DNA from 4 places in the Mesorhizobium sp. P2_F8 genome. Region 3 is predicted to be linked to each of the others. Evidence: predicted binding sites of a transcription regulator. Region 3 holds the regulator's gene; each other region holds the start of a gene.
What was found. Region 3 encodes LexA, which represses DNA repair genes until DNA is damaged. Its sites were predicted from a motif close to TGTTCNNNNTGTGTTCNG; they were not measured.

Region 1 (5,535 bases), on a different contig from region 3:
CAGGCGGAAATCCACAACCGGCTCGATCAGGCGGCCAAACGCAAGAAGTACCGGCAGGGCAAGAAGACGCCGGTCGACTACGACCTCGTCTGGCGCGACCGGCCGAGCCATGTCTTCCTGACCCGTGACGACAGGCTGATCGAAACGCTGCGCGGTTCGATCAGGTCGGCGGTCGGCAAGGAGCCGACGCTGTCGACCTCGGGCGGCACCTCGGATGCGCGCTTCATCAAGGACTATTGTCCGGTGGTCGAGTTCGGCCTGGTCGGCAAGACCATGCACATGGTCGACGAGCGCGTCGCCATTGCCGATCTCGAAACACTGACCCAAATCTACCAGCGCTTCATCGAAGACTGGTTCGGGCAGGCATGAGCATGCTTTCAGCGGACGAAACCCAAGCTTCGCTGACGGGCGCCTGGCGGTTGATGCTCGGCAAGGCCGACGGCCTGCGCCTGCTCGACCTGTCGGCCGACGGCTTCTGGAATTCCTTTTTCGCCATCATCGTCGCTGCACCGGCGCTGATCGTCGGGTGGGTCGGTATCGCCAACGAGATCGGCGATCCCGAGGCCTTTGCCGGACGCTTCAGCATGCTGTTGCGCCTGGCGACGGTCGATATAGGCTCCTGGGTGCTGCCGCTCATCGCTCTGGCCCTGGTCGCGCCGCGCGCTGGCATTGGCGGCCGCTTCGTCCATTATGTCGTTGCCAGCAACTGGGCCTCGGCCATCACCGCCTGGCTGATGCTGCCCTCGGCGCTGATCAGACTTTTCCTGTCGTCGGCAAGCCAGGTTTCGAGCCTCGTGTCGCTGCTGCTGTTTGCCCTGTCCATGGTGCTGACCTGGCGCATGACCAACACCACAATCGGCAAGGGCGTAGCCATCGGCTCCGCCGTTTTCGTCGGCATGTTCATCGCTTCGCTGTTGGCGCTGTTCGGCCTGCAGGCGCTGCTCGGCATCTCCGTGCCGGACGATGTCGGGTCTCAGAGCCTTTCCGGGTTCATCTCGGGATAGCGCCTTATGGGGCTCTATCCTGGATAATCGACGCCCTCGGGATAATCGACACCAATGAGAAAAAGCCCGTCGGGCGGCGCCACCTGGCCGCAGGCGGCGCGGTCGTGCGCATCGAGCGCCGCTTTCAGGTCGGCGACGGTCCAGGCGCCTTCGCCGACACGTTTGAGGGAGCCGACCATCGAACGCACCTGATTGTGCAGGAACGAGCGTGCCGAAGCCTTCACCTCGATCAGGTCACCCTCTCGGCTCACATCGAGCCGCTCCAGCGTCCTGATCGGACTGTTGGCCTGGCACTGGGTCGAGCGGAAGGTGGTGAAGTCATGCCGACCGAGCAGGACTCTCGCCGCTTCGTGCATGGCGTCGGCGTCGAGCCGTTTCGGCACCCACCACACCTTGCCCTTGTCGATAGCCGCCGGCGCGCGACGGTTGAGGATGCGGTAGACATAATGGCGGCCGGTGGCTGAGAAGCGCGCGTCGAAGCTGTCTGCGACGACCGTCGCCTTCAGGACGGCGATATGTGCGACGGCCCTCTGCAGATGTGCGTTGACGGCATCACGCACCTTGTCGCCCGACCACGCCTTGGCGAGGTCGACATGCGCCACCTGGGCGGTTGCGTGCACGCCGGCATCGGTGCGGCCGGCGGCGCGCAACCGGACCTCTTCGCCGCAGAATTTTTCGATCGCCTGTTCGATCGCTTGCTGCACCGAAGGCTGATCCGCCTGGTGCTGCCAGCCGGCAAACAGACTGCCGTCATATTCGATGTCGAGGCGAAAACGCGGCATGCTAGAGCATGATGCCGAAAAGTGTGAAGCGGCTTTCGGACGACATCATGCTCTATCTCTTTGAGTTAGAGGCGCATTCAGATGCCGCTTACGCGGCGAGTGCCGACCCGAAGGCCGAGGCGTAGACCAGCCTGCCGGCTTCTGGGGCGTCGCCCCAGGTCAGTGCCTGCAGGGCCTCGCTCTGGTACTCGCTCTCGAACTTTTCGGCGCGGGCATGGGTGTAGCCGAAACGGCTGTAATAGGCGGGATCACCCAGCACCACGGCCAGCGTCTCGCCGGCATCCCTGAGGCGGATATGCGCCTCGCGGATCAGCGCGCCGCCAATGCCGCTGCCATGGAACGAGGGCTCGACCGCCAGCGGCGCGAGCGCCACGGCCGCAAAGTTCTTGCCGCCGCTCTGCACGAACAGTCGCGAAAACAGGATATGGCCGACCACCTGGCCGTCCTCTTCCGCCACCAGTTCGGCAACGGCGTCGCCGCCGGTCACCAGCGCGTCGACCAGTCCGGCCTCCGCCTGCTGGCCGAAAGCGTGTTCCTCGACGAGGCGGATGGCCTCGCGATCCCGCGGCGTCGCCGCGCGTATCGACATCATGCTCATGAGAATTTCATTCCTTTTTCGATCTTGGCCCCGCGCAGGAATTCCGACGCGGCAGCGGGCCTTCCGCCCGCCCGTTGAACTTCGACCAGACTGATCGCGCCTGCCCCGCAGGCGACCGTCAGCCGGTCATCGAGAATTCCTCCCGACTCGCCGGCGCCTTGCGATAGCGTCGAGCGAAGCAGTTTCAGCCGCTCCGGGCGGCCGCCAATTGCAATCTCCGACCAGGCCCCGGGAAAGGGCGACAGGCCACGAATGGTATTGTGCACTTCGCTCGCCGAGCGAGTCCAGTTCAAGCGAGTCTCAGATTTATCGATTTTTTTGGCGTAGGTCACCCCTTCCACCGCTTGTGCGGTAAACGTCAGGGTCTTCCTTTCCAGTCGCGCCAGCGCTTCCACCATCAGTGCAGCGCCGACACTCATCAACCGATCATGCAGATCGCCGGCAGTCATATCGGGTTCGATGGCGCATTTTTCAACCATTGCCACCGGGCCGGTGTCCAGGCCCTCTTCCATGCGCATCACCATCATGCCGGTTTCGCTGTCCCCGGACATGATCGCGCGCTGGATCGGCGCGGCACCCCGCCAGCGCGGCAAAAGCGAGGCATGGCCGTTGATGCAGCCAAGCCGGGGGGACTCCAGAACCGCCTTCGGCAGCAGCAAGCCATAAGCGACGACCACTGCGACATCGGCCCGCAGGGCGCGGAAAGCGGCCTGCTCGGGCTCGCCTTTGAGCGATACCGGTGTGCGCGTCTCGATGCCCAGCCGCTCCGCCTCGCGCTGCACCGGCGACGGCGTCAGCTCCAGCCCGCGCCGCCCGGCGGCGCGCGGCGGCTGCGTATAGACGGCGGCAACTTCATGTCCGGCCTCGGCGATGGCCCGCAGCGTCGGCACCGAAAACTCCGGCGTGCCCATGAAGATGACGCGAAGGGGCATTTCCCCTATCCCACCATCTTGCCTGGCGCCTTGTCCCTGGCGAGCTTCTTGAACTTCTTCACCACCATGTCGCGCTTCAGCTTCGAGATGTGGTCGATGAACAGGACGCCATTGAGGTGGTCGATCTCATGCTGCAGGCAGGTCGCCATCAGCCCCTCGGCCTCGATCTCCTGCAGCTTGCCATCGCGGTCGAGATAGTTGACCCGCACGGCTGCCGGGCGTTCGACCTCGGCATAGTAGTCTGGGATCGACAGGCAGCCTTCCTCGTAGACGGAGCGCGTGTCGGCGCTGCTCAGGATTTCCGGGTTGATGAAGACATGCGGTGCCGGCGTCTCGTCTTCCTTGGCCAGATCGATCACCAGCATGCGCACCGGTTCGCCGATCTGGACTGCCGCCAGTCCGATGCCGGGCGCGTCATACATGGTCGCCAGCATGTCGTCGGCTAATTTGCGCAAAGGCCCGTCGACGCGCTCCACCGGCTTCGAAACCTGGCGCAAGATGGGGTCGGGAAGGATGATGAGCGGCTTGATCGGCATGGCGTTCCACCTAAGACCTCCAGCGAAAAGCGTCAACCGGGGCGCCGGGGCGTCGTTCACGTTTTGATCTGTGCCAGCCCCGCGAATCGGCTATGCTGTCCACATGAATGATCTGACATCCATCCTTTCGGAGCCTGTCGCCCGGCTTGGCGCCTCCACGATTACGCTTGGCCATGCGCTGGCCGTCGGCGCATTGCTGTTTCTCGGCCTGTTCGTGGCGCTTGTCATCGCGCTGTGGCGGTCGGCCAAGGCGCGCGCCGTCGCCGCCGCTGAGGCCGCCGATCATGCCCGCGACGCCGAGGCGCGGATGGCCGGCATCTTGCAAAGCCAGGCCGAGATGCAGGGCCGCATGGGCGCCATCGCCGAAGTGTTCGGGGCACGCCAAGCCGAGCTGACGCAGTCGATAGGCCAGCGCCTCGACGCCATGACCGGCCGTATCGGCCAGACCATGACCGAGCAGACCAAATCCACGCATGAGAGCCTGGCCAAATTGCAGGAGCGGCTGGCGATCATCGACACCGCGCAAGGCAACATCCAGTCGCTTGCCGGCCAGGTCGTGCAATTGCAGGCGATCCTCTCCAACAAGCAGACGCGCGGTGCCTTCGGCCAGTCGCGCATGGAGGCGATCGTTGCCGACGGCTTGCCGCACGGGGCCTATGAGTTCCAGGCAACGCTGTCGAACGGCAGCCGGCCGGACTGCCTGGTGAAGATGCCGAATGGCGCGCCGTCGCTCGCCATCGATGCCAAATTTCCACTCGAAGCCTGGAACGCCATCCGCGCCGCCGATGGCGCCGACATGCAGAAGGTCGCTGCCCAGGCCTTCCGCCGCGATATCGAGATCCATGTCCGTGATATATCTGAGAAATATCTGATCCAGGGCGAGACGCAGGACACCGCCTTCATGTTCGTGCCGTCGGAATCGGTGTTCGCCGAGATCCACGAGAATTTCGAGGCCATCGTCCACAAGGCGCACCGCGCCCGCGTCGTCATCGTCTCGCCGTCGCTGCTGATGCTGTCGATCCAGGTCATCCAGGCCATCCTCAAGGACGCCCGCATGCGCGAACAGGCGCATCTGATCCAGGGCGAGGTCATCCGGCTGATGGAAGACGTTGCGCGCGTCGACGAGCGGGTGCGCAAGCTGCAGGTCCATTTCGGCCAGTCGGCCAAGGACATCGACGACATCCTCGTCTCGACGTCGAAGGTGACCAGACGCGGCCAGAAGATCGAGGCACTGGAGTTCGGCGCCCAGCCCGACGGTGAGGCTGGCCCCGAAGCAGCATCACCGCCTGCCACCGCGAAGGTCGAGACAGGGACCCGCGTCGCCGATTCGAAGACCGGGCAACTCAGGCTGAGGGTCGTCGAAGGCGACGACTGACGCCGCAGCAGCGCTACTGCTCCTCCACGGTGGTCATGCCCTGGAACTCCGGCAGCCAGTGCAGCGCTGAACTGTGCCATTTCTGCTGTGTCGGGATCAAATCCTCGCGTTGCCGCGCGGTTCCCGCTCGAATTCCATAGACCTTTGGACCATCTCCAACCGACGTGGCGTAGAGGTGCGACCCGCAGTCGGCACAAAAAGCCTGGGCGCGCTTGGCGCCGCTTGCCCCGGTCTTGATATAGATTCTCGGCGTACCTTTTGTGATCCGATAATGATGCTCAGGCGCCGGAACAGTCACCCGAAAGGCC
Region 2 (5,535 bases), on a different contig from region 3:
AGCTGATGCTTGAGGCTGCGGCGCTTGTGACTGCCCCGGACATAGACATGCGGGCCGGTGTCGGCGTCGACCGGCTTGAGATAGAAGAAGAATTTCAGCATGCGCCAGTCGTCGAGGTCGAAATGATACTTGCCGAGCGAGGCAAGGTTCTTGTCGGCGTCCGTAGCCTCACCCGTCGGAAAACTCCACCAGACGCGCGTGGTGATCAGTTTTGCCTGGCCGCCGAGATAGTGCGCCGCAATATCCAGAAGCAGCGGATCGCGCTGGATGGCGAGTGCCGCCCGGCAGTCGAGGATGCGCTCGAAAAAATGTCCGCTGAGCAGTGAGCGGCCGAAGCGCTTCTCGGCCTCGGCATGTTCACCCGGCATGAATTCGAGACGGCGATCGAAATTGCCAAAGCAAGGCGTGCGCTGGGCGAAACTGGCGATCTCTTCATGGGCCGCCAGTGGCAGCATCAGGCCCGAAAACAGCCCGTCGGAGCGCAGCGCTTCAACCACGGCTTCGCGGTCGACGCCGGCAAACATCGTATCTCCAGAATCATAGGCCGGACGAGCGCGTTTTGCACCCAGCCAATGCATCCGGCGTCCTGGCATTGTGCGTGCCAGCACGAACATCGGCAGCCAGGCAGGGTTTTCGCGCAGGTCCGTCAGATAGGTCGGAATGCGCACGGCGATGCGGCGCAGCAGGCTGCCGTTGCGCGCAACGGCTTCAAGACTGGCAGCGCCGGATTTGTCGGGGGTTGAAAGCTTCATCGGGTCCTCGGCTATGAGCGTGGCGCCGATGCCGCATCGGTGCTCATCACTCGGCATGACCCAAACCCAATCCACCCGTCTGACCGGGAAACTAACCTCGCGTCAGATTTTGTGCAATGCACAATGAAGAGAGCAGCTGCAAAAGATCACTCCGGGGAGAGCTGCTTCGGAGGTGCCACCCAGATTTCGGCGTCGAGCCGCTTTGTCGCGAGGCCGCGTGCGATGGCCTCGGCGCTGCCGGCACTCTTCGACGCTGCCGCGGCCTGAAGCTTGCTGATCAGCAATCCGTCGGCCAAGGCGCGGCTTCCCGAAAACACCCGGGCCAGGAACGGTGTGCGGCTGCCCCGCGCCCGCGAGAAGCGTGCCGCCATGGTCTGCCTGGCCGTGTGGGCAACGACCGCATCGATCCAGCCATCCATCAGCCGCGAGCCCGGCTCCAGGAGCAGCAGCCAGTCACCCTTGGCCTGGCGGATGCCCGCAGCGATACCGCCAGTTACGCACTGACAGCCGGCATGCTCGGCAACACGATGCGTCTGGTCGGTGGAACCCGTGTCACAGACGAGGACGTCACGCACCACGCCCTCGACCGCGCCGCCAATCAGCGAGGCGAGCGTGCGGGCGAGGCCCTCCTCGTCATTGCGGGTTTCGATCAGGACACTGAGCATCATTAGCCGAATAGCGGAAAGCCGAACGCAGCGCCAGTTTTTGCAGCGCACCATAAAAAGTTCTTGCTTTGTTCTCATCGGCGAAATAGGAATAATTTCATGAACAGAGCGATTCGACACAACATGGACAGTCCCTGGGAGCGGGCGAAGATGGAACAGATCGTGCGCGCCGACATTGCAGCTTTCGGAGCTGGAAGAGCCGAGATGGCCAATGCGATGATCGAGCAGAGTGGCGTGCGTGTCCGTCCGGACCGCAATCGCGGCAGGTCGGCGGGCATCAATCCATCCGGCCGGTTCGAGCCGGTCAGCCGGCATGTCTTCGATGATGGCTGGAATTCGCTGGAGGAACTGCCGCCCTTCAAGACCGAGGTGCAGGTCGAGAAGCCACGCACCATCATCACTCGCAACGAATCGCCAGACATCTCCTTCGACCGGTCGATCAATCCCTATCGCGGCTGCGAACATGGCTGCGTCTATTGCTTTGCCCGGCCGACGCACAGTTTCATGGGCCTTTCGCCGGGCCTCGATTTCGAATCGAAGCTGTTCGCCAAGCCGGATGCGGCGCGACTGCTCGACAAGGAACTGTCGAAGGACAGCTACCAGCCGCGCACCATCGCGATCGGCACCAACACCGATCCGTACCAGCCGATCGAGAAGCAATACCGGATCATGCGCGAGATCCTCGAAGTGCTGGAAGCGCGCGGCCATCCGGTCGGCATCGTCACCAAGTCCGCTTTGGTGACGCGCGACATCGATATCCTGTCGCGCATGGCCGAGCGCGGGCTGGCCAAGGTGGCGCTGTCGGTGACGACGCTCGACCGTATGCTGGCGAGGACGATGGAGCCCCGCGCCTCGACGCCGACCAAGCGGCTGGAGGCGATCCGACGGCTTTCGGATGCCGGCATTCCGGCCTCGGTCATGGTGGCGCCGATCATCCCCGGCCTGACCGACCAGGAGATGGAACGCATCCTCGATTCGGCACGCGCCGCCGGTGCGCGCGAAGCGGGTTATGTCGTGCTGCGCCTGCCGCTGGAGGTCAGTCCGATCTTCAAGGACTGGCTGCTGCGCCACTATCCCGACCGTTACCGCCACGTGATGTCGCTGATCCGCTCGATGCGCGACGGCAAGGACTACGATTCGGAATGGGGCAAGCGCATGAAGGGTGCTGGTCCCTACGCCTGGCAGATCGGCCGGCGCTTTGAGATCACGGCCAAGCGGCTCGGCCTCAACGTCGAACGGCGCACGCTTCGGACCGATCAGTTCGTGGCCGGCGGCAAGGACCAGGTGCAGCTGACCCTGCTTTGAAAACAATTCACCGCGGCGGTTTGACCTGTCGCGGCACAAGAATCCCGTCCGGCCTGCCCCGGCCTGCAGACGGTGCCCTCCCGGTCCGGCGCCCCACCCGACCCGGAGGGACTTGCGGAGAATCGGAGCCGATGCGAACCTCGCCGCAACATGGCTCGCGCGCGTTCCGATTCTCCGCTTCTCTTTGAGATCATCGAGAAACCCGATTTCTCCTTCGAGACGAAGGCGATGGCCGATGGCCTGTGGCCGGTGGCGGGCATGGACGAGGCCGGCCGCGGTCCGCTGGCTGGGCCGGTGGTAGCGGCGGCGGTGGTGCTCGACCCCGCCAACATTCCGGACGGGCTCGACGATTCCAAACGTCTCAGCCATCTGCAGCGCGAAGCGCTGTTCGTGCGAATTCTTGGCTCCGCGCTGGGCGTTTCGATGGCGTCCATCAGCGCCGAGGGGATCGACGGCAGCAATATCCTCAAGGCCAGCCTGGAAGCGATGCGCCGCGCCCTGGTCGGGCTATCGATCCAACCGAAGCTCGCGCTCGTAGACGGACGCGACGTGCCGCCAGGGCTGCCCTGCGCCGGACGCGCGCTGATCAAGGGCGACCAGCGCTCGCAATCGATCGCCGCCGCCTCGATCGTCGCCAAGGTGATGCGCGACCGCATGATGTGCGGCTGCGGCAACCATCACGATCGCTACGGGTTCGAGGTCCACATGGGCTACGCCACGGCCCGCCATCGCACGGCGATCGAAGCGCATGGGCCGGTGGCGCGGCTGCACCGCGTTTCCTTCGCGCCGTTCAGGCTTGGCGGGACGGAGGTTGCGGAAGACGAGAGCCTCGCCGGCCTGGATTGAGCGGATAGTTTTCCACAACAAAAAGCCGCCGGGTTTCCCGGACGGCTTTTTTCTTTACTCGATAGTTACAGGCTCAGTTGAGCTTGGATTTCACATCCGCCAGCGATGCCTTGAAGAGGTCGGCGCCGGCCTTGGCGTCCATCTTGCCGGCGAGCAGCGCACGCGCAGCCTCGACGGCGATGTCGACGGCGCTGGCACGGACTTCGCTGATGGCGTCGCGCTCGGCCTGACCGATCTTCTGTTCGGCAAGTGCTGTGCGCCTGGCGACATAGTCCTCGGTCTTCTTGTGCGCTTCCGCAGCAAGCATGTCGGCTTCGCGCTTGGCGGCCGCAACGATGTCGGCGGCCTCCTGTTCGGCTTCCTTGCGCTTGCGCTGGTACTGGCCGAGCAACTGCTGGGCCTCCTCGCGCAGCCGGCGCGCTTCATCCAGCTCGTTGCTGATCCTGGCGGCGCGGGCGTCCAGCGCCTTGGCGATCATGCCAGGCACCTTGATGTAGACGGCAACGCCGAGGAAGATGATGAGGGCTATCGTTGCCCAGAGCGTCGCGAGAGATGTGTAATCCATGATGCGCTCCTCACCGGGCCACGGATTTGACCGCGGCCGCGATCTCGGCCTTGCTAGCCTTGCCGCCGACCAATGCCTCGACGATCGCCGAAGCGGTGTCCTCGGCAATGCTGCCGACTTCCTTCATGGCCTTGGCCTTGATGGAAGAAATGCGGGCTTCGGCCTCGCCAAGCTTCTCGTCGAGGGCCGCCTCGACCTTCTTGCGTGCGGTCTCGGCTTCGGCCTTGGCCGCATCGCCGGCCTGCTGGCCGATCGCGTTGGCCTTGGTCTTGGCTTCCGCCAGTTCCTGCTCGTAGGCAGCAACGGCAGCGTCGGCCTCGCCCTTCAACTTGCTCGCCTGGTCGAGGTCCTGCGTGATGCGGTCGTTGCGGACCTCGATGATTCCCGCGACGCGCGGCATCGCGACCCGCTTCAGGAAGAGGTAGAACAGCCCGAAAGTGATCGCCAGCCACAGAAGCTGCGACGGGAACGTCGCAGGATCGAATGGCGGAAAGGTGCCGTGCGCTTCGGCAGGCACGCTGGTGCCGGAATGCGTGTCGCCTTCCGTCGCAGCGTGGCTGGTGTCGGCGGCAGGTGCGGACTCTTGCGCGAAGGCAGATGTCACGAACATGGACTATCCCCGAAATTCAGGCCTGCCGCTCGCGCGGCCGGCCTGTCCAATCTTCCCAGTGCTCAGCCGAACAGGGCCAGAAGCGCGATGAGAAGCGAGAAAATGCCCAGAGCTTCGGTCACGGCGAAGCCGAAGATCAGACGGCCGAACTGGCCATCAGCAGCCGACGGGTTGCGCAGAGCGCCCGCCAGGTAGCTGCCGAAGATGTTGCCGAGGCCAATGCCCGCGCCACCCATGCCCAGGCAAGCGATGCCGGCGCCGATGTACTTTGCTGCTTCTGCGTCCATTTGTTCAACTCCTTTGGATCTAAAATTCAGTTGCGATTCAATCCGGCGCCAATGTTGGAAACTCTTGGGCCGGAAACTCTTGCTCAGTGCCCGGGGTGCAGGGCGTCGTTCAGGTACATGCAGGTCAACACCGCAAAGACGTAGGCCTGCAGGAAAGCGACCAGCAGTTCCAGTGCCGTCAGCGCCACCGCCATTGCCAGGGGCAGCACCGAGCCCGCCACGCCGACTGCGCCCAGCGCGCTCAGGCTGACGACAAATCCAGAAAACACCTTCAGGGTGATGTGGCCGGCGAGCATGTTGGCGAACAGACGAACCGAGAGGCTGACCGGGCGCGACACGAAGGAGATCACCTCGATCAGCACCACCAGCGGCAGCAGGAACACCGGCACGCCATGCGGCACGAACAGCTTCAGGAAGCCCAGACCGTGCTTCATGAAACCGTAGACGACTACGGTTCCGATCACCAGGGCGGCGAGGCCGAAGGTGACGATGATATGGCTGGTGA
Region 3 (4,498 bases):
GTTTCCGGACTTTTCCGCGCGCCGGCCAGTCAAGAAATARGCCGCGGCCGCCGCGCTTTTCTCGATCGCCGCCTATCTTGTCATCTCAGGCGTCGTCGTTGCCGCAGAGCGCAGCTTCATCATGCTGGCGGTGATGCTGATTGCCGTGCTGTTCGATCGGGCGGCGCTGACCATGCGCAACCTGGCGATCTCGGCGATCGCGGTCATTGCGGTGTCGCCGCATGAAGTGGTCGGCCCAAGTTTCCAGATGTCGTTCGCGGCGACCGCGGCGCTGGTCGGTGCCTATGCCGGCTGGTCTGATCATCGTTCGGCGAAAACGAAACCGCCGCCGCCACGGCGATCTCTGCCTGGCTTTCTCACGCGAAAATTCTTGTTGGCGATGGGGGGCCTTGCCATGACCTCCATCATCGCCGGCAGCGCTACGGCGCTGTTTGCCATCTGGCATTTTCAGCGGGTGTCGCCGCTCAGCCTGTTCGCCAATCTCGCCATCATGCCAATCGTCTCGCTGGTTGTGATGCCTTTCGCCGTCCTCAGTGCGCTGGCGATGCCCTTTGGCGCCGATGGCCCCTTTCTTTACGTGATGGGCAAAGGCCTGACGGTGATGATCGCCATGTCCGGATGGATTTCCGAGCGCTCGCCGGTCGACGCGGTCGGGTTGATTTCGCAGCAGTCCGTCCTGCTGGTGGCGATTGCCTTGGTCATTGCGACGGTGGCGACGACATGGCTGCGGCTCGCAGCCCTTCCGTTCGCGCTTGCGGGCCTGTTGACCGTCTCGGACACGCCCGCACCGGACGTGCTGATCTCTGAGGACGCCAGGCTGGTTGCGCTGCCGATCGGGGCTGGCGAACTCGCCGTCAGCCGGGCACGCCCGAACGAATTCACGGTCGACAACTGGAAACGCGCGCTGACATCCGAGACCATCGTCATGCCGGAGGTGTTCAGCAAAGAAGACGGGCAATTCGAGATAGCCGATGCCGCCGAGCTGCCGTCGGGCGCGCCTTTCTATTGCACATCGGGCGTTTGCCTCGCCAAGCATCCGTCCGGTGCGATCATCGCGCATGTCGAAGACCGAAAGGACGCCTGGATGGCCTGCGGCTTCGCCGACCTGATCGTCATCAATGACGCCACGGCCTATGACCCCTGTCACAATCCACTTGTGCTCGTCATCACCAAGCGACAACTGGCCCGCAAGGGTAGTGCGGCCGTCTTCTTCGATCGCCAATCGGCGACCACGCCTGCGACGATCAGCTTCGCGGTGGACGGGTCATACCGGCCCTGGCACACGCAGCGCAAGTTTTCGCGCGAGGCGAGGGGCCTGCCACCCTACCGCAAACCCGAAAAGCCGGTCGCAAGCCCTGCTCAGTAGCGCCTGATCAGCCCGACGAGCTTGCCTTGCACCTTGACCCTGTCCGGTCCGAAAATGCGGGTTTCATAGGCCGGGTTGGCGGCTTCGAGAGCAATCGAGGCACCCTTGCGGCGGAACCGCTTCAGCGTCGCTTCCTCTTCATCCACCAGCGCCACGATGATCTCACCCGGGCTGGCTGTATCGGCATTGCGGATGATGACAGTATCGCCGTCGAAGATGCCGGCCTCGATCATCGAGTCGCCCTTGACCTCCAGGGCATAGTGTTCGCCGCCCATGATCATGTCCGGCGGCACCGAGATCGAATGCGTCTGGTGCTGGATGGCGTCGATCGGCACACCGGCCGCGATGCGTCCCATGACCGGGATCGACACGGCGGAGACCACGTCGTCGTCATTGCCGGCCGAAGGCATCCGCGAAGACGCAGGCTTGAGTTGCCGGCCAAGGCCGCCTTGACCGAGGCTGCCCTGGATGACGCTTGGCGAGAACTTCTTTGCCGCGTTGAGGCCTGGCGCGATCGAATCCGGCAGCCGCAGCACTTCCAACGCGCGCGCCCGATTGGGCAGGCGGCGAATGAAGCCGCGCTCCTCCAGCGCCGTGATCAGCCGGTGTATGCCGGATTTGGAGGCAAGGTCGAGCGCTTCCTTCATCTCGTCGAAGGATGGCGGAATGCCGCTTTCCTTGAGCCGTTCATGGATGAACATCAGCAGTTCATGTTGTTTGCGCGTCAGCATGGCAGCCCCCAGGTTACCCAAAACCAGAATCGGAAAAACAAACCCAGAACAAACACTATCTGTTCCAGTTGTGTTCCGCAACCGTTTAAAGTTTAATGAACTTGTTAAGGCGGCTGAAATTATTTGGCGCCCCGGCAGTCGTCGCGATCGACGCATGCCTGCCACCGCCGAGCGCTTGGTTGGATTGAAATTGCTATGGTTAATGGCCTGCGGCCCACCCTGTGTCGGGCTTGGCCTCGGCTAACGCTGGAGCTCGACAAGGGGGCTCGGTTCACTTCACCGGTCGTGGCTCCCGTGAACGAAAGGGAGCCAAAATGCCAACTTTGGCGGAGGAATTGCCCATATCGTTCCTCGTCGCATTACCGCTTTTTTGTGTTGCCGTCGCCCGCATGGACATAGACATGCAGCGTGTAGCCGATGTGGGCAACCATCAGGGTTTTCGCGCGCTCGATGTCACGATCCAGCGCCGCTTCCATGAGCGCGGTGTGATGTTCGATCGCGATGGCCTGGCGCAACGCCTCCATGGCCTCTTCGTAGCCATGCTGGAGACCGGCGGCCGCCCGCAAGGTTGGCGCCAGGCCAAGAAAGCGGTGATGGCGACGCAACTGATCCGCGATCGTGGAGTGGAAGGTCAGCAGCCAGGGGGATGTTGCCGCGCTGAGCAATGCCGCGTGGAAAGCCTCGTGCTTTTCATCCCATTCGTCGACCACTTCGTCGGACGGGTCGTCGACCGCGGTCCTGCTACGCGACAGCCTGTAATGGGCGGCAACGACGGCGTCCTCCCATTCACGGCCGCCTTTCTCGATCGATTCCTGGAGCAGAGGCAGTTCAACCACCAATCTGGCGCGTGACAGATCTTCCAACTCGTTGCGCGAGACCGCGGCGACGGCAAAGCCGCGATTGCTGATGGCGGTCACCAGGCGTTCTGCCTCCAACCGCGAGAGCGCCTCGCGCAGCGGTGTCCAGCCGATGCCGTAGCTGTTGCGCAACGCGCTGAGCTTGAGCGGCGCGCCGGGCTTCAGACGGGTGGTGAGGATATCGCGGCGCAGCAGCCTGTAGGCTGCTTCTGTCTTCGAGAATTGCTCGTCGTCCAGCATTGCCGACCATCCGTACCAATTGGTCGAGTGATTATATATGAAATCCTTCCATTGCGTAAATTATATATAATGTTTGACAACACCCAAGGGACTGCCCATGATCGCCAACGGTTTCACCTGATATGTTCATCTGAGCCCATGCGCGGGGATAGTCGACCATGAATGCAACTCTCGATCTCGCTGCAATCGAGGCGATGGACGCCGCGGATCCGCTGCGTTCCATGCGCGATCGTTTCGTCTTGCCGCAAGGGGTGATCTACCTCGACGGCAATTCGCTTGGCGCGGCTTCTCCCGCCGTCTTCGACGAACTGAACAAGGCCGCCACACAGGAATGGGCGCAGGATCTCATCCGTGCCTGGAACACCGCCGGCTGGTTCGACATGCCGGTCGAACTCGGCGACCAGCTCGGACGCCTGATCGGCGCCGCGGCCGGCCAGACTGTGGTCTGCGATACGACGTCGATCAATATCTACAAGGTGCTGCATGCGGCGCTCGCGATGCGTCCGGACCGGTCGGTCATCGTCGCAGAGGGTGACAGCTTCCCGACCGATCTCTATATGGCCGAGGGCGTTGCTTCGACCCGGCCGGGTACGGTCCTGCGGCTCGAGGGCGTCGACGCGCCTGATATCGAGGACCTGATCGACGAGCGCGTCGCCGTTATCCTGGTCAACCACGTCAACTATAAATCCGGCCAGTTGCGCGACATGGCGGCGCTGACGCGCAGGGCCCATCAGGCCGGTGCGCTGATCGTCTGGGATCTCTGTCACACCGCCGGAGCGCTGCCGGTCGAACTCGACGGCGCCAATGCCGATTTCGCCATCGGCTGCACCTACAAGTACCTTAATGGCGGCCCGGGTTCGCCAGCCTTCATCTATGCCGCACAGCGGCACCATGGTGATGTCTATCAGCCGCTCAGCGGCTGGTGGGGGCATGCGCGACCGTTCGCCTTCGAACAGGGCTATGCCGCCGGAATCGGCATCCGCCGGTTCTTGTGCGGCACGCAGCCGGTGTTGTCGATGCGGGCGCTCAAGGGCGCGCTTGACCTGTGGAACGACGTCGATATGACCGCGGTGCGCCAAAAGAGCATCGCGCTGACCGATCTGTTCATCCAGCTGGTCGAAGCAAGGTGCGGCGCCTACGGGCTCGAGCTTGAAAGTCCGCGCAACGGCAAGGAGCGCGGCAGTCAGGTGTCATTCATCCACCCCAGCGGCTACCAGGTGATGCGGGCCTTGATTGAGCGCGGCGTGATCGGCGATTTCCGCGCGCCTTCGACCATCCGCTTCGGCTTCACGCCGCTCTATGTC
Region 4 (5,535 bases), 350 kb from region 3:
ACCGGCATAGCCGCCGACCTGACCGCCCTCACCCTGACCGCGTGCGTCGAGCATCTGTAGCTCGCCGCGGAATTTCTGCAGCACGACTTCCGTCGTGTACTTGTCGTTGCCGGTCTGGTCCTGCCATTTGCGCGTCTGCAACTGGCCCTCGACATAGACCTTCATGCCCTTCTTCAGATACTGCTCGGCCACCTTGGCAAGCTGATCGTTGAAGATGACGACGTTGTGCCACTCGGTCTTTTCCTTGCGCTCGCCGGAATTCTTGTCGCGCCAGCTTTCCGACGTCGCAATGCGGATGTTGACGACCGGCTCGCCCGAGTTCAGGCGACGGATTTCCGGATCTGCACCGAGGTTGCCGACCAGAATGACCTTGTTGACGCTACCCGCCATGATATTTCTCCGCGCTCATCCGAAACAAATTTTTGTCGCAGCACCTTACAGGCTGCAGACCATCGCCGCCTGCTATGGCTGGCTTTTCCCACAAGGTTTTTGTTCCCTTTTCGTTCTATGACGCCCGTGGCGTTCTGTCAATGTTTGTCAGCAAGATGTAGTGTTCCGGTCCGAAATTTCCATGAAATCGGGAATGGGTCGGGGGCAATCAATGAACTCCGTCACACATGAGGACCAGCCGCGCGAGCAATGGCGAGCAGGTGTGGGAACGCGTATGCATGTGTCGGCAAGCAACGGTGCATCGCAACTTTGCATATTCGAGCAATGGGTCGAGCCCACGGTAGGTGCCCCAACGCATTGGCATCCCGTCGAGGAAGTGCTGACCGTTATCGCCGGCAGGGCCGAGATGTGGATCGACGATGAGCACAACGTCCTGACCTCTGGCCAGTCTCTCGTTGTTCCCGCGAACAGGAAACACGGGTTCAAGAACGTCGGCACCGGTACGCTTCACATCCACGCCGTGCTTGCGTCGCCAATCTTCGAGGCGACGTTTGATGGACCTGCCGGGCTGGTGAGGCGCTGGCTTCCGGCAAACTCGTAAAAACAGCGCTTGCCAAATCAATAAGTATCGACTTATGCTTTCGTCATGATCGAAGCAGAGATTTTCCGCGCCCTTGCCGACCCGACGCGCCGCGCCGTCTTTGAGCAGCTTGCCGCTGGCGAAATGAGCGTCTCGGAATTGCGCAGCGGCATGACGGTGTCGCAACCCGCCGTCTCCCAGCATCTGGCGGTGTTGCGCGGCGCTGGCTTGGTGGTCGAGCGGCGAGCGGGCCGCAACGCCTACTATCGCGCCGACCCGCAAGGGCTTGCCCCCTTGCTCTCCTGGATCGAACGCTACCGGACCTTCTGGCCGGAGCGCATCGAAAGGCTGAAGGCGGTTTTGAAGGACATGGATCAATGAAGAGCATGGGATCAATGACAGACCAAAGCCACGCGGACACCAACACCGCGCCTGACGCGATCGAGTTTGAGTGCGACCTGCCGGAGCCGCCGGAAAAGGTGTGGCGCGCACTGACCGTGCCCGAGCTGCTCGCCGCATGGATGATGCCGAACGACATCAGCCCTGAGACCGGCAGCCGTTTTGCCTTCGCCGGGCCAGAGGCGGCGATCGAATGCGAGATCATCGACGCCGAGCCCGAACGGCTGCTGCGCTATTCCTGGCGCGAGCGGCCGCAGCCAGGCGATGCCGGGCGGCAGGCTCGGCTCGACAGCCCGCTCGACAGCATTGTCACCTTCACACTCGCCCGCACCGTCTCCGGCGGCACGCATCTGCGCATCGTCCATGACGGTTTTGCCCGAACGGCAATGCCCGCTGTTGCCATGGCCGGCGCAGGCTGCAGGCTTTCGCTGGGGTCGCGCAATCCAAGATGGCCGGCCGCCGCGAACACGCCTTTGCTGTTGCTGCGCGCGGCCTGAACAATGAAACGGACGGAGACGAAACAATGAGCGGCCTTGCCAATCTGGTTCCGATGGTGATCGAGCAATCGAGCCGCGGCGAACGCGCCTTCGACATTTTCTCGCGCCTGCTGCGCGAGCGCATCATCTTCATCAACGGTGAAATCAACGACGACATTTCGGCGCTGGTCTGCGCGCAGCTGCTGTCGCTGGAATCGGACAATCCCGACAAGGAGATATCGCTCTACATCAACTCGCCTGGCGGCGTGGTGACCAGCGGCTTCGCCATCTACGATACCATGCAATACATCAGCTGCCCGGTGTCGACGGTGTGCATGGGCTTTGCCGCGTCGATGGCCTCGTTCCTGTTGATGGCGGGCACGGCCGGGCGTCGCATCTCGCTGCCGAACGCCACCATCCTGCTGCATCAGCCGCTGGGTGGATTCCAGGGTCAGGCCTCCGACATCCAGCGCCATGCCGAGCGCATCGGCCAGACAAAGCGGCATATGGCCGAACTCTATGCGCAGCATTGCGGCCGCACATATGAAGAGGTCGAGCGCACGCTGGACCGCGACCACTTCATGACGGCCCGCGAGGCTCAGGCCTGGGGTCTAGTCGACCATGTTTTCGACACGCGCAAACAGGCCGCGTGAGGCTGAAGCGCGTCGCCGGCTGTCGAAGATTTGACGACGCCGGTCTGGTCGCCTCGTCGACACGCCCCTATAACTGGGCGATGACCGACACTCATCCGTCCAGAACATTGCATCGCGTCATCGCCGTGGTCGTGATCGCTCTTGCCGGCTCCATGAGCGGCACCGCCCTTGCCGACGACAGCTCGCCAGCAGTGCGGAAAGGCGCCCTGCCCGGCGTGACCAGCGACTATCGCATCGCCAAGCCGGCTCCGCAGCCCGAACCCGACGACGCATCCCCCAGCAATGGGAACGGCCAGTTCAAGATCGGCAACACGGATGTCAGGATTTCAGGCAGCATCACAGTTGATGTCGGCGCTGGCGCCACCGGGCTGCCGCGCCACTGACTGCATGATCTGTCCAGCGTCGTGCGCCGCGCCATGGTCGACAAAACAAGCCGCGCATGAAAATGGCCCCGCCGTGCTTTGCGCAAACGGACGGGGCCTTTTTGGATCTCAAATCCAATTTTGCCGGGAGTGTACTGCCGGCGTTTGATTTCGGATGCTCCGCGGCATTCAGCCGACGATCCGACTAGCAGTCTCTGATTTTTGTGGGATATGGCAGGTCACGGTTTGTCGGGTGGCGCAAACGCTAAACCCTGGCACTTATGCCTGCCGCGGCTCCAGTGACAACTGGAACCCTAGGGGACGATCCGGTGGCGTCATGGCTCCACTCCCTTGTCCGTTGCGACGTGTCGTCCCGAAGCACAAATCGCAGATGCCTGCGGCGTCTCGCAGGCCGCCTCTGGCGGCGAGGCCATCGAAAGACGGCCGGCTTCAGTTGACTTCTGGACACTGCTCCCCTGAGTCGGGGACGTCAACCATCAATAGCCGGTTACCGAAAAACGTGATCACCGGGAGGTTACGTACAAGTCAGTTTTGCACAGCTTTGTCAGGAGCGTGTTCGGCCTTTGTTCTTTCCGCTTGCCCGTTCACGCGAAAGACGGTTAAACGCTTTTGTCGGGAATTGTGGCGTCTCTCGACGTGGCGGCAAAATTACCTACATAGGGGATGGCCGGGAAAACCCGCCATTCCAGGAAATTCCAGCTTCTGAGGCGGCGACCGGCAATGGCCGACCATAAATATCTTTCCATTCGCGGGGCGCGCGAACACAATTTGAAGAATGTCGATCTCGACTTGCCGCGTGACAGCCTGATCGTCATGACCGGCCTGTCCGGGTCTGGCAAATCGTCGCTCGCCTTCGACACCATCTACGCCGAAGGCCAGCGCCGCTATGTCGAGAGCCTGTCGGCCTATGCGCGGCAATTCCTCGAAATGATGCAGAAGCCGGACGTCGACCAGATCGACGGCCTGTCGCCGGCCATTTCGATCGAGCAGAAGACGACCTCGAAGAACCCGCGTTCGACCGTCGGTACCGTCACCGAAATCTACGACTATATGCGGCTTCTTTTCGCGCGCGTCGGCGTCCCCTATTCGCCGGCCACCGGCCTGCCGATCGAAAGCCAGACAGTGTCACAGATGGTCGACCGTGTGCTGGCGGTCGAGGAGGGCACCCGCCTGTTCATTCTGGCGCCGATGGTGCGCGGCCGCAAAGGCGAGTACCGCAAGGAATTGCTGGAACTGCAGAAGAAGGGCTTTCAGCGCGTCAAGGTCGACGGCGTCTTCTATGAAATCGCCGACGTGCCGGCGCTGGACAAGAAGTACAAGCATGACCTCGACGTCGTCGTCGACCGCATCGTCGTGCGTGGGGATCTCGCCACCCGGCTAGCCGATTCCATCGAGACGGCACTGAGGCTCGCCGATGGGCTGGCGGTCGCCGAATTCGCCGACAAGCCGCTCGACGCCAGCCAGACCGGCGAGGATTCGGTCAACAAGTCCAAGAACGAGACGCACGAGCGCATCCTGTTCTCGGAAAAGTTCGCCTGTCCGGTCTCCGGCTTCACCATTCCGGAAATCGAGCCACGTCTTTTCTCCTTCAACAATCCGTTTGGCGCCTGCCCGACCTGCGACGGTCTCGGGAGCCAGCGCGCCATCGACCCCAACCTCGTCGTGCCCGACGAGAACGTTTCGCTGCGCGACGGTGCGGTCAGCCCGTGGGCGAAATCGACCTCGCCCTACTACGCGCAGACGCTGGAAGCGCTGGGCAAGGCCTACAATTTCAAGCTCGGCGACAAGTTCAGGGATTTGAGCGCGGAAGCCCAGGAGGCCATCCTGCGCGGCACCGGCGAGCGCGAAATAACCTTCCAGTATGATGACGGCCTGCGCTCCTACAAGACCACCAAGACCTTTGAAGGCGTCATCCCCAATCTCGAGCGCCGCTGGAAAGAAACCGAATCCGCCTGGATGCGCGAGGAGATCGAGCGCTTCATGTCGGCGACGCCTTGCCCGGTCTGCAAGGGCTATCGGCTCAAGCCCGAGTCACTGGCCGTGAAGATCGCCGGCAAGCACATCGGCGAAGTCACCGAACAGTCGATCCGCAACGCCGACAAGTGGTTCACCGACCTGCCAGCTTCGCTCAACGACAAGCAGAACGAGATCGCCGTGCGCGTCTTGAAGGAGATCCGCGAGCGGCTGCGCTTCCTCAATGATGTCGGGCTCGACTACCTGACGCTGTCGCGCAATTCCGGCACTCTGTCGGGCGGCGAGAGCCAGCGCATTCGCCTGGCTTCGCAGATCGGCTCCGGTCTCACCGGCGTGCTCTATGTTCTGGACGAGCCGTCGATCGGCCTGCACCAGCGCGACAACGCACGCCTGCTCGACACGCTGAAGCACCTGCGCGACATCGGCAACACGGTGATTGTCGTCGAGCATGACGAGGACGCCATCCTGCATGCTGACTATGTCGTCGACATGGGCCCGGCCGCCGGCATCCATGGCGGCGAGATCATCGCCCAGGGCACGCCGCAGCAGGTGATGGCCAATCCGAATTCGATCACCGGCAAATATTTGTCGGGCGCGCTCGAAGTGGCGACGCCCGGCGTGCGGCGCGAGGCGAAGAAGAACCGGCGGCTGAAGATCGTCGGCGCGCGCGGCAACAATCT

Region 1: the regulator LexA is predicted to act here: its motif matches at 3,906-3,923, upstream of AC1DZP_RS12705 (DNA recombination protein RmuC).
Region 2: the regulator LexA is predicted to act here: its motif matches at 1,476-1,493, upstream of AC1DZP_RS05405 (PA0069 family radical SAM protein).
Region 4: the regulator LexA is predicted to act here: its motif matches at 3,435-3,452, upstream of uvrA (excinuclease ABC subunit UvrA).

Annotation. Positions count from the first base shown of each region.
Region 1 is NZ_JBFUFB010000004.1:397,318-402,852, reverse strand. It holds gene dapE (succinyl-diaminopimelate desuccinylase) at 1-369, shown strand, start outside; gene AC1DZP_RS12730 (transporter) at 372-1,004, shown strand; gene truA (tRNA pseudouridine(38-40) synthase TruA) at 1,019-1,786, opposite strand; gene AC1DZP_RS12720 (GNAT family N-acetyltransferase) at 1,875-2,384, opposite strand; gene fmt (methionyl-tRNA formyltransferase) at 2,381-3,316, opposite strand; gene def (peptide deformylase) at 3,322-3,852, opposite strand; gene AC1DZP_RS12705 (DNA recombination protein RmuC) at 3,956-5,227, shown strand; gene AC1DZP_RS12700 (GFA family protein) at 5,241-5,535, opposite strand, start outside.
Region 2 is NZ_JBFUFB010000002.1:343,944-349,478, forward strand. It holds gene AC1DZP_RS05395 (hypothetical protein) at 1-752, opposite strand, end outside; gene AC1DZP_RS05400 (glycosyltransferase) at 899-1,417, opposite strand; gene AC1DZP_RS05405 (PA0069 family radical SAM protein) at 1,568-2,722, shown strand; gene AC1DZP_RS05410 (ribonuclease HII) at 2,873-3,568, shown strand; gene AC1DZP_RS05415 (F0F1 ATP synthase subunit B) at 3,642-4,133, opposite strand; gene AC1DZP_RS05420 (F0F1 ATP synthase subunit B) at 4,144-4,743, opposite strand; gene AC1DZP_RS05425 (F0F1 ATP synthase subunit C) at 4,806-5,030, opposite strand; gene AC1DZP_RS05430 (F0F1 ATP synthase subunit A) at 5,114-5,535, opposite strand, start outside.
Region 3 is NZ_JBFUFB010000006.1:437,837-442,334, reverse strand. It holds gene AC1DZP_RS17760 (ComEC/Rec2 family competence protein) at 1-1,366, shown strand, start outside; gene lexA (transcriptional repressor LexA) at 1,360-2,097, opposite strand; gene AC1DZP_RS17750 (GntR family transcriptional regulator) at 2,457-3,194, opposite strand; gene kynU (kynureninase) at 3,353-4,498, shown strand, end outside.
Region 4 is NZ_JBFUFB010000006.1:85,954-91,488, forward strand. It holds gene AC1DZP_RS16000 (single-stranded DNA-binding protein) at 1-390, opposite strand, end outside; gene AC1DZP_RS16005 (cupin domain-containing protein) at 602-991, shown strand; gene AC1DZP_RS16010 (ArsR/SmtB family transcription factor) at 1,037-1,351, shown strand; gene AC1DZP_RS16015 (SRPBCC family protein) at 1,366-1,866, shown strand; gene AC1DZP_RS16020 (ATP-dependent Clp protease proteolytic subunit) at 1,893-2,498, shown strand; gene AC1DZP_RS16025 (hypothetical protein) at 2,579-2,881, shown strand; gene uvrA (excinuclease ABC subunit UvrA) at 3,602-5,535, shown strand, end outside.